Regions from separate parts of the Bacillus tequilensis genome, predicted to be linked through region 1. Evidence: a T-box and tRNA genes for the amino acid it is inferred to sense, from the RefSeq annotation. Region 1 holds a T-box; the other holds one or more tRNA genes.
The links. A T-box is a leader RNA that pairs with one kind of tRNA and senses whether it is charged. The one in region 1 lies ahead of tyrS (tyrosine--tRNA ligase), so its partner is inferred to be a tRNA-Tyr.
Positions count from the first base shown of each region.

Region 1 (7,633 bases):
AGCTTTTCCTTCAACTCATTATAAAAATCAGCTGGCTTTGTTTCTTTAAAAAACGCTGTGCTGCCGGGGAGCAGTGTTTGGTTTTCAAAATGGTCTATATGAAAAAAGCCCACTTCTTCTGCTTGAAACGATTCTGCCATTCTCACAGCCAGATCATGCATTGTATCAGTCAGTGTCAGCCGCTGATTCAGGCGGCGTGACGTTTCATTGATCAATTCTAAATTTGCGATGCTCGCTTTTGATTGTTCATAGAGCTGAGCGTTTTCAAATGCTTTTCCCGCCGCGTTTGCTAACAGCGACATTTCATTAATGTAGGCGTCAGTAAGAAAGCTGTCACCCGTTCCCTCAGCCTTCAACACCCCGTATGTCCCCTGCTGACCTTTGATCGGAATATAAGCGGCAGATTCATTTTTCCGTACAATATCTCCGGACAAATATACTTTGAGCGCAAAGGAATCGGATTTTTCCCCTTCCATATACAGCTCTTTTGCAGGAACCCCTAAACATTGGTCTTGATCGTGCGATATAAATAAAGAAAACTCAAAAAGAGAAAATGTATTTGTCAGACTTTCTAAAAGCTGCTTCAGCACCTCTGTCTGATCAAGAAGTGAATGAAACAGCTCTGTCATTTTGTATATCTTTTTTTGATAAATCATTTTGTTAACGAGTCTTTCCTGTTTCATCGACCGGTTTAAAAATGAAGCAACCACGTCCGGAAGCTCCCCGGGAATCGCTCCCTCCTGCCTGCATGTAAGATGAAAGCATCTGCCGGAACCGTCCTCAATCATATAAAATGAAGCGTTGATTTTCGAAGCGAAAAAACGCACTTCATCATTTGCCGGTTTTGCCGCAGAGTCAGATGGTGCCGGTGTAAGCGAAACACAAAGGGTTGAAAAATAGGTGTGAATAGCTGAAGCCAGCCATCTGAAAGAGTCGGTAAATGTGACTTTTTCAGATTTGGTCAATAAAAAATCGAGCATATGATAATGAAAGGCGGATAATTGATCTTTAGTTTGTTCTACCATGTTTTTATCACCTAAAAGTTTACCACTAATTTTTGTTTATTATATCATAAACGGCAAAGCAATAATGCAGGAATGGTTGACTTCAAAACAAATAAATTATATAATGACCTTTGTGTGAAATATTGCAGCCTTTTTGTTCAGCTTCTATGTTTTCATTTTGTTCCTTATCCATAAGGTGTATCGTGTAACTCTCTGCTGCTGGAGCGAGGATACATGAAAACAAAATGTACATGGTCGAATAGAGCAGACGGTTTTTATTTTCCACAAAAATAAAACCAAAGGAGGAGTCACATTATGGCTCGCTATACAGGTCCATCTTGGAAACTGTCCCGCCGTCTAGGAATCTCTCTTAGCGGTACAGGAAAAGAATTAGAAAAACGCCCTTACGCTCCAGGTCCACACGGCCCAGGACAACGTAAAAAATTATCAGAATACGGTTTGCAATTGCAAGAAAAGCAAAAGCTTCGTCACATGTACGGTGTAAATGAACGCCAATTCCGCACATTGTTTGACAAAGCTGCAAAAATGACTGGTAAACACGGTGAAAACTTCATGATTCTTTTAGATTCTCGTCTTGATAACGTTGTGTACAAGCTAGGTTTAGCACGTACTCGCCGTCAAGCTCGCCAATTGGTTAACCACGGTCACATTCTTGTAGACGGAAGCCGCGTTGACATCCCGTCTTACCAAGTAAAACCTGGTCAAACAATCGGTGTTCGCGAAAAATCAAGAAACCTTTCTATCATCAAGGAATCTGTTGAAGTAAACAACTTCGTTCCTGAATACCTTACTTTCGACGCTGAAAAGCTTGAAGGTACTTTCACTCGTCTTCCTGAGCGTTCTGAACTTGCTCCGGAAATTAACGAAGCGCTTATCGTTGAGTTCTACTCTCGTTAATCGGTCTAAAAACCCCTGCCGCTATGCGGTCGGGGTTTTTTTATCGTCTGATTCGTCTTCTTCCTCTAACCGGCCAACATTTGTTAGCGCCTGCTGCTCCCAATAATCCCGCTGAAGTCTTTCTTTTGCAATCGTACACATGAGATTCACGGTGAGCGCTCCTTTCTTTTAAAGGGTGGTGATTGCCGTCGTGTTTGCCCTATCTAATATACTCTTTTCCTGTTATTCCTATGCGATAAACCAAAAAAGATCCTTTGCCGCTAAGGGCAAAGGATCTTTTTTCTTATTTATACGTTACAAGGAAGTATTTTTTCTTTCCGCGACGCAGGACAGTAAATTGGCCCTCAATGCGGTCTTCATCCGATAAAATATAATTCACTTCTGTCTGACGTTCGCCGTTAATGTAAACAGCGCCGTTTTGAATATCTTCACGAGCTTGGCGTTTAGATGGAGATAATGTAGATTGTACCAACACATCGACTAGTGATAGCTCTTGGCTGCTGTCAGCTTCCATAGACGGAACATCTTTAAAGCCGACTTTTACGTCTTGGGCGGAAAGTTCTTTAATATTGCCGCTGAACAATGCTTGGGAGATGTTGATAGCTTGCTTCAGTGCGTCATCTCCATGAACGAGCGCTGTCACTTCTTCTGCCAGGCGTTTTTGTGCTTCACGTTTTTCAGGCGCCGTTTCTGTTTTTTCAGCGTACGCTTCAATTTCCTCTTTTGATAGGAATGTGAAGTATTTCAAGTATTTGATAACGTCACGGTCATCTGTGTTGATCCAGAATTGATAGAATTCATATGGCGATGTTTTTTCCTTATCAAGCCAGATCGCGCCGCCTTCCGTTTTTCCGAATTTCGTGCCATCTGCTTTTGTGACAAGCGGAATCGTAAGGCCAAACGCTTTTGCTCCTTCTTCTTCTGATTTTCTGATCAGTTCAAGGCCCGCCGTGATGTTGCCCCACTGATCGCTTCCTCCGATTTGCAGTTTGCAGTTTTGGTCTCTGTAAAGATTTAAGAAATCATACGATTGAAGAATCATGTAGCTGAATTCCGTGTATGAGATGCCGGATTCAATTCTTGAGCTGACCGTGTCTTTTGCCAGCATGTAATTGATGCCGAAATTTTTACCGACGTCACGAAGGAAGTCAATCACATTCATTTTGCCGATCCAGTCAAAGTTGTTCGCGATGACAGCAGGGTTTTCTGCTGCGTCAAAATCTAGAAATCTGGACAGCTGGTTTTTGATTTTTTGGGACCATTCGGATACGATGTCAGCTGTGTTTAATGTACGCTCCGCTTTTTTTCCGCTCGGATCGCCAATGAGGCCCGTCGCACCGCCCACAAGCGCAATGGGATGATGCCCCGCAAGCTGAAAACGGCGGAGTGTTAAAATGGGCAGCAGATGTCCGATATGCAAGCTGTCTGCGGTCGGATCAAAGCCGGAGTACAGGCGGATTTTTTCTTCATTCAGCTGTTTATTCAATCCTTCTTCATCTGTCATTTGCTGAATCAATCCACGGAAGGATAAGTCTTCAAGTAAGTTTGTCATAAGATAAAACTCCTTTTTTATTAAAATAAAAAACGCCCCTTCGTTTACACGAAGGGACGATTGATTATCGCGGTACCACCCTACTAATAAGAGAACACAAAACATTCGTCTTATCACTTTGCCTGATAACGGATCAGGTCCGTTCTTTCACTACTGAAAGCCTCGCCGGCTTTGTTTGCAAAAGCGGTTCATGAGTGTATTCGATATATCCGTCTGTACTGATTTTCACCGGCCATCAGCTCTCTGGGACGTAAGGATATCCTACTTGTCTCAATCTTTACCTTTTCATATGAAGCTATATCATTTTTAACATAAATAAAATCCCATGTCAACGCCGCCTTTTAATCCTCCATCGTTGACAGATCACCAGCCGGCAGATTGAGCTCCCACGCCTTCAGCACGCGTCTCATAATTTTTCCGCTTCGGGTTTTCGGAAGCTTATCTTTAAATTCAATCTCACGCGGAGCGGCATGGGCTGCGAGACCCTGCTTCACAAAGAGGCGGATTTCTTCTTTCAGTTTATCAGACGGCTCAAATCCTTCTCTGAGCGCAATAAAGGCTTTAATGATTTCTCCCCGCACCGGATCAGGCTTTCCGATCACGCCTGCTTCCGCAATGGCTGGATGTTCGACAAGCTTGCTTTCCACTTCAAATGGGCCGACGCGCTCACCGGAGGTCATGATGACGTCATCAACTCTGCCTTGGAACCAGAAATATCCCTCATCATCCATGTAAGCAGAATCGCCAGACACATACCAGCCGCCCGGCATAAAATACGATTCGTACTTTTCAGGATTGTTCCAAATGGTATGCATCATGGAAGGCCAGCCTTTTTTTATGGCAAGGTTGCCCATTCGGTACGGCGGAAGCTCGTTGCCCTGATTGTCAACGATCGCTGCCTTCACACCGGGAATCGGCTTACCCATTGAGCCCGGTTTAATATCCATGCAAGGATAGTTGCAGATAAGCTGACTGCCCGTTTCTGTCATCCACCATGTATCATGGATTCGTTTGTTAAAAACTTTATGCCCCCATCTGATGACTTCCGGATTTAGCGGCTCACCGACACTGAGCACATGCCGTAGCGAGGTGAGATCATATTTCGCAGCCATCTCATCTCCCGCTCCCATCAGCATCCGAAACGCGGTCGGCGCGCTGTACCAGACGGTGACGCCAAGCTTCTCAATCGTTCCATACCAGCTTTCCGGACTGAAACGGCCGCCAACGATGACATTTGTCGCTCCATTCAGCCACGGTGCAAAAATGCCGTATACCGTACCTGTCACCCAGCCCGGATCAGCGGTGCACCAGTAAATGTCTTCTTCCTTTAAATCAAGAACCCACTTTCCTGTTTGATATTGCTGAATCATCGCTTCATGGACATGAAGCACACCCTTTGGCGTTCCAGTGGAACCTGATGTATAGTGAAGCAGATAACCGTCTTTTTTGTCCATCCATTCGATATCCAGCCTTGCGCTCTCCTGTCTTGCTGCTTCCTCATAATTGATAATGTTTGTGCCGCTCTCAGCCTCTCCGCCGACTACAAATATATGCTGTAAGTGAGGCAGCTTGTCAGCCGGGATTCTATCCAGCAGCTCAGGCGTTGTGACAACAACCTTTGCCTCGCTGTTTTCAAGCCGATCCTTCACCGCGCCCTCCATAAACGCTTCGAAAAGCGGGCCGGCGATGGCGCCAATTTTGATGGCGCCAAGCATAATAAAATAAAGCTCGGGGGATCTCGGCATAAAAATAAAAACGCGGTCCCCTTTTTCCACATTTCCATACCGTTTCAGCACATTCCCGGCTCTGTTTGATTCTTCCTTCATTTCTTTAAATGTGTATTTTTCATTCCGGTTTGCGTCTTTATAATAAAGCGCTACTTTGTTTTTTCGAAACGATTCGGCATGGCGGTCAATTGCTTCATACGCCGCATTCAGTTTCCCAGTCTCATGCCAGGAGAAATGTTTCTCTGCCTCGGCCCAATCAAAATGCCGGTACGTTTCTTCGTAATTTTTTAAATGATGATCCCCTTCCACTGCTGGCAACGCTTTCAAATTCATGACCAAACATCCCCCTTTGCTGAAGTTGTCATTTTATTATAGTATATATTCATATTCTTCTCAATTTTTAAAATATAAACCATGTTGAAAACGCTTCATAATTTGTTATTCTTAAAGGGGACATGTATTTTTATAAGAATTGATGGGACGGTGGATCAGTGGAACATCATAAAACATACCATTCAGCAAACATCAAAACAGCAACCGGCTCCTTACTGATAGAAGGGCCTGTCTCTCCAGAAGATTTGGCAGTTTACGAGTTTCATAACGATTTAACCGCATTTCGCCCGCCCCGAGAGCAGCATGAAGCATTGGTTGAGATTGCCGGCCTTCCCGAAGGGCGTATTATCATCGCCAGAGACGGCCGAACCATTATCGGCTATGTGACGTATTTATATCCTGACCCGCTCGAAAGATGGTCTGAAGGAAATATGGAGAATTTGCTTGAGCTCGGGGCCATCGAGGTGGCGCCCGCCTATCGGGGATGTTCTGTCGGAAAGACGCTTCTGACCGTCAGCATGATGGATGAGCAAATGGAAAACTACATCGTAATGACAACGGAATATTACTGGCATTGGGATTTAAAAGGGCTGAAAAAAGATGTGTGGGAATACAGAAAGCTCCTGGAAAAGATGATGAATGCAGGCGGATTGGTTTGGTTTGCGACGGATGAGCCGGAGATCAGCTCCCATCCTGCAAACTGCCTGATGGCACGCATCGGGAAAAACGTCAGCCAAGAATCAATTGAACAATTTGACAGGCTCCGTTTTTATCATCGTTTTATGTATTAACTGACACTGACAAAGGGGAAAAAATAATGATTGTTGAGCAAATCATGAAAAAGGATGTCATGACATTAACGAAGACGGATACGCTTGAAACAGCCATATGCAAACTGAAGGAATTCCATATCAGGCATCTGCCTGTCGTAGATGAAGACCACCATGTGATCGGCATGATTACAGACAGAGACATGAAGCAGGCCAGCCCGAGTATTTTCGAAGAAAGCAAACGAAACCGATTTCTCACAAGAAGTGTGGATTCAATTATGAAAAAAGAGGTCGTCTGCGCCCACCCGCTTGACTTTGTCGAAGAAATATCTGCCGTGTTCTATGAGCACGGTATCGGCTGTCTCCCAGTGGTGCAGCATCAAAAATTAATAGGCATTTTGACGAAAACGGATTTGCTGCGGACATTTGTCAAATTGACAGGCGCTGATCAGCCAGGATCGCAAATCGAAATAAAAGTACACGACATCACAAAAAGCCTTGCGGAGATCAGCAGCCTTTGCCAAGATCTTCAAGTGAAAATATTAAGCGTGCTTGTTTATCCGCATGACGATCCCGGCGTAAAAGTGCTTGTCTTCCGTGTGAAAACGATGAACCCGCTGCCGTTTTTGCAGGCATTACAAAGAAATGGGCACCATGTCGTATGGCCGTCAGAGCAAAGGGATCTGCTATGAGAGACAGTGTGTTCATCTATTCTCCATCGTATCAAACCTATATGTTTCATCAGGAACATCCATTTAATCAGCAGCGGGTTCTGTTAACATATGATTTGCTCAAAACAATCAACGCTCTTGATGATAGAGACATTGTCAGTCCCAGACTCGCGGCAGAGGAGGAGCTCGCCCTTGTCCACACGGATGATTACATTCAGGCGGTCAAGCTTGGGGGCGCCGGAAAGCTTCCCGCTGAGGAAGGTGAAAGCTATGGGCTAGGCACAGAAGATACACCCGTCTTTGCCGGCATGCATGAAGCGGCATCACTCTTAGTCGGCGGCACTTTAACGGCCGCAGACTGGGTAATGTCAGGACAAGCCCTGCATGCGGCCAACCTTGGGGGCGGCCTTCATCACGGCTTTCGGGGGAGAGCTTCAGGGTTTTGCATATATAACGACAGCGCTGTGGCGATCCAATATATCCAGAAAAAATACAGCGCCAGGGTGCTTTATATTGATACAGACGCCCACCACGGGGACGGTGTGCAATTTACGTTTTACGATAACCCCGACGTCTGCACGCTGTCCATACATGAAACAGGAAGGTATTTATTCCCCGGAACCGGTCAAATTCAGGAAAAAGGCAGCGGAAAAGGGTA
Region 1 is NZ_CP048852.1:2,851,558-2,859,190, forward strand. It holds gene G4P54_RS15150 (diguanylate cyclase domain-containing protein) at 1-1,025, opposite strand, end outside; gene rpsD (30S ribosomal protein S4) at 1,320-1,922, shown strand; gene sr7p (small protein SR7P) at 1,944-2,072, opposite strand; gene tyrS (tyrosine--tRNA ligase) at 2,206-3,474, opposite strand; T-box leader at 3,524-3,761, opposite strand; gene acsA (acetate--CoA ligase) at 3,816-5,534, opposite strand; gene acuA (acetoin utilization protein acetyltransferase AcuA) at 5,693-6,325, shown strand; gene G4P54_RS15180 (acetoin utilization AcuB family protein) at 6,352-6,996, shown strand; gene G4P54_RS15185 (acetoin utilization protein AcuC) at 6,993-7,633, shown strand, end outside.

Region 2 (7,633 bases), 2.0 Mb from region 1:
CCTTTGCAACCAGTCTTGAACTCACTGCCTGAAACAGCTGATCATCTATGAAATGCAGAGCTGCTCCATCGTCCGCCGCATAGCCATCGCACAAAAACCCGTTAGCTATCAGCTGGTGGTATATCGGTCTTCGATCCTTTTCGCCGTCATAGTGAGGACAAAAGCTCCCTTGCAAAAACCCTAAACTTTTCATACTGGTCAGCGGCCCGGCGGAATCCGTCACACCTTCTTCAAACCAGCAGATCGCACCGGCACTTACTCCAGCTAAAATGACATCGTTCTTCCATGCTTCTCTGAGGATGAGATCCAGCCCCCACTCCTTCCACAACACAAGCATATTCCGCGTATTTCCCCCGCCGACATAAATCACGTCCTTTTCCATAAGAAAAGAAATTAAATCTGTTGACGGCGGCTTAAACAATGACAAATGAGACGGCACACAATCTAGTGATTGAAATGCAGTATAAAACCGCTGCACATAATTTTGAGAATCACCGCTCGCCGTCGGCAAAAAACAAATACGAGGCGACTTCCGCTCTGATTGATTGATGATATATTGATCGAGTGACAAATGGTCCGGCTCCATCGAAAACCCTCCGCCGCCCATCGCAATAATCTGTCTCATCATCCTACCCCCTGGAAACATTTGTTGTTCATTATAGCATTTTGTATAAATGCAGGGTAAATCCTTTCTGAACAGGGGAATCTACAAAATAAAGTCCACCTGACATTAATAGGAGATGAAGCCATTGAACGATTTCTCAGGCCAGATCATACCTGTAACAGTTCTTGATTGCTTAACAACAATCAAAACCAGCATTAAAAAGTATACTGCCGCAATAAAAGAAACCGCAAACCCGGGCCTTAGAACAGCGTTGCATGATCAATTAGATGCAGCTGCCCATCTGCATGGTGAACTGTCAGAATTCCTCTTGGAAAAAGGGTGGCTCATAGATAAACAATTTCAAATCGATTCGCTTTTATCTTGCAGAGAACTGGAACAAAGTCATACAAAAAAGACGATGTCTTGAGACACCGTCTCTTTATTTTATTGCTCCACTCTTCTTAAAGCCTCATTTACCGTTTCTTTTATAAACGCGTCTTCACCGCTTAATCGCTCTAAATTGAGATCGCCGTTTCTCAGTCTTTCAGAAATATTGTTTATATCCTCCTCTACCGTAATTTGCAGCTCACCGGCCAAAAACATTCTGTGTAATTCATCAGCAACCATACGTTCTTTATCCAATTCAATCCGCTCCTTTGCTTTCCATATTATTCTTAGTCTGTCCGAAAGCGGACAAATAATAGGAAAAAAGTATGAATCAAATGAATCTTTTTTCCTCCTTCTTACGTATATCTGTTGAAAAAAAGAAAAAGGGGAAATCTAACATGTCATTTTTTAAAAAGCTTGCGGCAAGTGCAGGAATCGGTGCCGCAAAAGTAGATACAATTTTAGAGAAAGACGCATACTATCCAGGAGAAGAAGTAAGAGGAACTGTCCATGTCAAAGGCGGGAAAATCTCTCAGGACATCCGCTATATTGATTTACAGCTTAATACACGGTACGTCATTGTAAAAGATGATGAAGAGCACCGGAAATACGCTACAATCCATTCTTTCCGGGTCACTGGTTCATTCACCATCCAGCCTGGAGAAGAGCATCAATTTCCGTTCTCATTCACCCTCCCTCTTGATACACCGATCACTGTAGGGAAAGTAGAGGTCGCCGTGGTGACAGACCTTGATATCCAAGGCGGTATCGATAAATCCGACCATGACCGCATTTTCGTTGAAGCACATCCTTGGATGGAAAGTGTGCTGGAAGCAATCGAAAACCTAGGCTTCCGCCTTAACGAAGCAGACTGTGAACAAGCGCCTTACTTCCGGCGCCGCCTACCGTTCGTTCAAGAATTCGAGTTCGTTCCGACTTCCGGATATTATCGTCAGATGCTTGATGAATTAGAGCTCATTTTCCTTTTAGACGAAGACGGTTTGGAAATCATTTTCGAAGTCGACCGCAGGGCAAGAGGACTGCGAGGATGGCTGGAAGAGATGTATAATGACAGAGAACAGCTCGTACGAGTCCGCTTCAGCCAATCAGAGCTTGAAGATACAGAAGAGCTTGAAGAGGTGCTAGGAGAGATCATAGACCAATACGCTGAGTAAATGAAAAAAAGAGCCTCAACTAGAATGGGCTCTTTTTCTTTGATAAAATAAAAAAACTCGTTTATATAAAACGAGTTTTCAGTATACCGGTGGTCGGGGTCGAACCGACACTCCAGAAGGAACACGATTTTGAGTCGTGCGCGTCTGCCAATTCCGCCACACCGGCAAGTTTTTCGTCGTATCTAACCGACGTCTATAAATATATCATGGTTCTTGTAATATGTCAACGTATTTCAAAAAAGTTTTTTTGGAAATATAAATTAAAGAGTGTTAGAAAGTTCTTTATCATCAATGTGTCATAACTTAGCCAGTTATGATAAATCTAAGCAATAAAAAAATGATCTACTTCAGTAGATCATTAATGTGATTAGTTATAATGACAAAACGCAAACACCAATTTCAACTTATCATGTAAGTAAAATTGGTGCCGAGGGCCGGACTTGAACCGGCACGGTAGTCACCTACCGCAGGATTTTAAGTCCTGTGTGTCTGCCAATTCCACCACCCCGGCAATAAGAAGGCGACACCCGGATTCGAACCGGGGATAAAGGTTTTGCAGACCTCTGCCTTACCACTTGGCTATGCCGCCATAATTGGAGCGGAAGACGGGATTCGAACCCGCGACCCCCACCTTGGCAAGGTGGTGTTCTACCACTGAACTACTTCCGCATCTTAAGGAACTTAATACATAATATGCAGTTAATATAAAAAATGAGACTGGGCTAGCTGGATTCGAACCAACGCATGACGGAGTCAAAGTCCGTTGCCTTACCGCTTGGCTATAGCCCAATGATAATATGGGGCGATTGATGGGAATCGAACCCACGAGTGCCAGAGCCACAATCTGGTGCGTTAACCACTTCGCCACAACCGCCATAATCTCAAGATGTCATAAATTTGGCAGGGGCAGTAGGAATCGAACCCACACCGGAGGTTTTGGAGACCTCTGTTCTACCGTTAAACTATGCCCCTATAAATGGTGGAGGGGGGCAGATTCGAACTGCCGAACCCTGAGGGAGCGGATTTACAGTCCGCCGCGTTTAGCCACTTCGCTACCCCTCCACAATGTTTTTTGAAAAACAGTGCCGGCAAGAGGACTTGAACCCCCAACCTACTGATTACAAGTCAGTTGCTCTACCAATTGAGCTACACCGGCATAAATGGTGGCTCGGGACGGAATCGAACCGCCGACACACGGATTTTCAGTCCGTTGCTCTACCAACTGAGCTACCGAGCCTTATTATTTAAATGGCGGTCCGGACGGGACTCGAACCCGCGACCTCCTGCGTGACAGGCAGGCATTCTAACCAACTGAACTACCGGACCATTTGTATATGTTTTTTTGGTTGCACCCTTCGGGCACTCCTTATTTCATAGATATAATTTGGTTGCGGGGGCAGGATTTGAACCTGCGACCTTCGGGTTATGAGCCCGACGAGCTACCGAACTGCTCCACCCCGCGATGATAATGGTGGAGGATGACGGGCTCGAACCGCCGACCCTCTGCTTGTAAGGCAGATGCTCTCCCAGCTGAGCTAATCCTCCATCATATAATGACCCGTACGGGATTCGAACCCGTGTTACCGCCGTGAAAGGGCGGTGTCTTAACCGCTTGACCAACGGGCCCAGACTTTTAATTGTAATTATGTATAAGTATCAGTGGCGGAGAGCAAGGGATTCGAACCCTTGAGACGGAGTTGACCGCCTACACGATTTCCAATCGTGCTCCTTCGACCACTCGGACAGCTCTCCAATAATGGCTCCGCAGGTAGGATTCGAACCTACGACCGATCGGTTAACAGCCGATAGCTCTACCACTGAGCTACTGCGGAATGAAGTCTGCCTGGCGATGTCCTACTCTCACAGGGGGAAACCCCCGACTACCATCGGCGCTGAAGAGCTTAACTTCCGTGTTCGGTATGGGAACGGGTGTGACCTCTTCGCCATCATCACCAGACAAATTCAGTGACATTTAACATTATACTATGTATCCTTGAGAAAATCAAGTGTTTTTCGAAAAAAACTTATTCTCTCAAAACTAGATAACAGGTGTGACATCATTCAACATGTGGTTAAGTCCTCGATCGATTAGTATCTGTCAGCTCCATGTGTCGCCACACTTCCACCTCAGACCTATCAACCTGATCATCTTTCAGGGATCTTACTTCCTTGCGGAATGGGAAATCTCATCTTGAGGGGGGCTTCATGCTTAGATGCTTTCAGCACTTATCCCGTCCGCACATAGCTACCCAGCGATGCCCTTGGCAGAACAACTGGTACACCAGCGGTGCGTCCATCCCGGTCCTCTCGTACTAAGGACAGCTCCTCTCAAATTTCCTGCGCCCGCGACGGATAGGGACCGAACTGTCTCACGACGTTCTGAACCCAGCTCGCGTACCGCTTTAATGGGCGAACAGCCCAACCCTTGGGACCGACTACAGCCCCAGGATGCGATGAGCCGACATCGAGGTGCCAAACCTCCCCGTCGATGTGGACTCTTGGGGGAGATAAGCCTGTTATCCCCGGGGTAGCTTTTATCCGTTGAGCGATGGCCCTTCCATGCGGAACCACCGGATCACTAAGCCCGACTTTCGTCCCTGCTCGACTTGTAGGTCTCGCAGTCAAGCTCCCTTGTGCCTTTACACTCTGCGAATGATTTCCAACCATTCTGAGGGAACCTTTGGGCGCCTCCGTTACCTTTTAGGAGGCGACCGCCCCAGTCAAACTGCCCACCTGACACTGTCTCCCCGCCCGATAAGGGCGGCGGGTTAGAAGGTCAATACAGCCAGGGTAGTATCCCACCGATGCCTCCACCGAAGCTGGCGCTCCGGTTTCCAAGGCTCCTACCTATCCTGTACAAGCTGTACCAACATTCAATATCAGGCTGCAGTAAAGCTCCACGGGGTCTTTCCGTCCTGTCGCGGGTAACCTGCATCTTCACAGGTACTATAATTTCACCGAGTCTCTCGTTGAGACAGTGCCCAGATCGTTGCGCCTTTCGTGCGGGTCGGAACTTACCCGACAAGGAATTTCGCTACCTTAGGACCGTTATAGTTACGGCCGCCGTTTACTGGGGCTTCAATTCGCACCTTCGCTTACGCTAAGCGCTCCTCTTAACCTTCCAGCACCGGGCAGGCGTCAGCCCCTATACTTCGCCTTGCGGCTTCGCAGAGACCTGTGTTTTTGCTAAACAGTCGCCTGGGCCTATTCACTGCGGCTCTCTCGGGCTTGCACCCTAACAGAGCACCCCTTCTCCCGAAGTTACGGGGTCATTTTGCCGAGTTCCTTAACGAGAGTTCTCTCGATCACCTTAGGATTCTCTCCTCGCCTACCTGTGTCGGTTTGCGGTACGGGCACCTCTCACCTCGCTAGAGGCTTTTCTTGGCAGTGTGGAATCAGGAACTTCGCTACTATATTTCGCTCGCCATCACAGCTCAGCCTTATGGGAAACGGATTTGCCTATTTCCCAGCCTAACTGCTTGGACGCGGATATCCAATACCGCGCTTACCCTATCCTCCTGCGTCCCCCCATTGCTCAAATGGTGAGGAGGTGGTACAGGAATATCAACCTGTTGTCCATCGCCTACGCCTTTCGGCCTCGGCTTAGGTCCCGACTAACCCTGAGCGGACGAGCCTTCCTCAGGAAACCTTAGGCATTCGGTGGAGGGGATTCTCACCCCTCTTTCGCTACTCATACCGGCATTCTCACTTCTAAGCGCTCCACCAGTCCTTCCGGTCTGGCTTCACAGCCCTTAGAACGCTCTCCTACCACTGTTCGAAGAACAGTCCGCAGCTTCGGTGATACGTTTAGCCCCGGTACATTTTCGGCGCAGAGTCACTCGACCAGTGAGCTATTACGCACTCTTTAAATGGTGGCTGCTTCTAAGCCAACATCCTGGTTGTCTAAGCAACTCCACATCCTTTTCCACTTAACGTATACTTTGGGACCTTAGCTGGCGGTCTGGGCTGTTTCCCTTTCGACTACGGATCTTATCACTCGCAGTCTGACTCCCAAGGATAAGTCATTGGCATTCGGAGTTTGACTGAATTCGGTAACCCGGTAGGGGCCCCTAGTCCAATCAGTGCTCTACCTCCAAGACTCTTACCTTGAGGCTAGCCCTAAAGCTATTTCGGAGAGAACCAGCTATCTCCAGGTTCGATTGGCATTTCACCCCTACCCACACCTCATCCCCGCACTTTTCAACGTGCGTGGGTTCGGGCCTCCATTCAGTGTTACCTGAACTTCACCCTGGACATGGGTAGATCACCTGGTTTCGGGTCTACGACCACGTACTCATGCGCCCTATTCAGACTCGCTTTCGCTGCGGCTCCGCATCTTCTGCTTAACCTTGCACGGGATCGTAACTCGCCGGTTCATTCTACAAAAGGCACGCCATCACCCATTAACGGGCTCTGACTACTTGTAGGCACACGGTTTCAGGATCTCTTTCACTCCCCTTCCGGGGTGCTTTTCACCTTTCCCTCACGGTACTGGTTCACTATCGGTCACTAGGGAGTATTTAGCCTTGGGAGATGGTCCTCCCGGATTCCGACGGAATTTCACGTGTTCCGCCGTACTCAGGATCCACTCAGGAGAGAACGAAGTTTTGACTACAGGGCTGTTACCTTCTATGGCGGGCCTTTCCAGACCTCTTCATCTACCTCGTTCTTTTGTAACTCCGTACAGAGTGTCCTACAACCCCAAGAGGCAAGCCTCTTGGTTTGGGCTGATCCCGTTTCGCTCGCCGCTACTCAGGGAATCGCATTTGCTTTCTCTTCCTCCGGGTACTTAGATGTTTCAGTTCCCCGGGTCTGCCTTCTCATATCCTATGTATTCAGATATGGATACCACTCCATTACGAGTGGTGGGTTTCCCCATTCGGAAATCTCCGGATCAAAGCTTGCTTACAGCTCCCCGAAGCATATCGGTGTTCGTCCCGTCCTTCATCGGCTCCTAGTGCCAAGGCATCCACCGTGCGCCCTTTCTAACTTAACCGTTAAAAAGAATCACTATGTGATATCTTGTCTTACTAATTGAATGTGATGTCTACTGTTATCTAGTTTTCAAAGAACACGTTTCGAAGGAATGATCCTTCAAAACTAAACAAGACAGGGAACGTTCTGTTTATAAGACCCAAGGTCTTATATTCCGTATATATCCTTAGAAAGGAGGTGATCCAGCCGCACCTTCCGATACGGCTACCTTGTTACGACTTCACCCCAATCATCTGTCCCACCTTCGGCGGCTGGCTCCTAAAAGGTTACCTCACCGACTTCGGGTGTTACAAACTCTCGTGGTGTGACGGGCGGTGTGTACAAGGCCCGGGAACGTATTCACCGCGGCATGCTGATCCGCGATTACTAGCGATTCCAGCTTCACGCAGTCGAGTTGCAGACTGCGATCCGAACTGAGAACAGATTTGTGGGATTGGCTTAACCTCGCGGTTTCGCTGCCCTTTGTTCTGTC
Region 2 is NZ_CP048852.1:882,151-889,783, reverse strand. It holds gene G4P54_RS04700 (Type 1 glutamine amidotransferase-like domain-containing protein) at 1-625, opposite strand, end outside; gene G4P54_RS04695 (spore coat protein) at 750-1,031, shown strand; gene G4P54_RS04690 (hypothetical protein) at 1,049-1,252, opposite strand; gene spo0M (sporulation control protein Spo0M) at 1,390-2,166, shown strand; tRNA gene G4P54_RS04680 (tRNA-Leu) at 2,251-2,332, opposite strand; tRNA gene G4P54_RS04675 (tRNA-Leu) at 2,589-2,677, opposite strand; tRNA gene G4P54_RS04670 (tRNA-Cys) at 2,685-2,755, opposite strand; tRNA gene G4P54_RS04665 (tRNA-Gly) at 2,761-2,835, opposite strand; tRNA gene G4P54_RS04660 (tRNA-Gln) at 2,884-2,955, opposite strand; tRNA gene G4P54_RS04655 (tRNA-His) at 2,965-3,040, opposite strand; tRNA gene G4P54_RS04650 (tRNA-Trp) at 3,065-3,138, opposite strand; tRNA gene G4P54_RS04645 (tRNA-Tyr) at 3,144-3,228, opposite strand; tRNA gene G4P54_RS04640 (tRNA-Thr) at 3,250-3,322, opposite strand; tRNA gene G4P54_RS04635 (tRNA-Phe) at 3,328-3,403, opposite strand; tRNA gene G4P54_RS04630 (tRNA-Asp) at 3,416-3,492, opposite strand; tRNA gene G4P54_RS04625 (tRNA-Met) at 3,552-3,628, opposite strand; tRNA gene G4P54_RS04620 (tRNA-Val) at 3,636-3,711, opposite strand; tRNA gene G4P54_RS04615 (tRNA-Glu) at 3,721-3,792, opposite strand; tRNA gene G4P54_RS04610 (tRNA-Ser) at 3,827-3,918, opposite strand; tRNA gene G4P54_RS04605 (tRNA-Asn) at 3,924-3,998, opposite strand; rRNA gene rrf (5S ribosomal RNA) at 4,008-4,123, opposite strand; rRNA gene G4P54_RS04595 (23S ribosomal RNA) at 4,235-7,162, opposite strand; rRNA gene G4P54_RS04590 (16S ribosomal RNA) at 7,332-7,633, opposite strand, start outside.
Region 2: it has a tRNA-Tyr gene. The T-box ahead of tyrS (tyrosine--tRNA ligase) is inferred to sense a tRNA for this amino acid. The anticodon was not compared.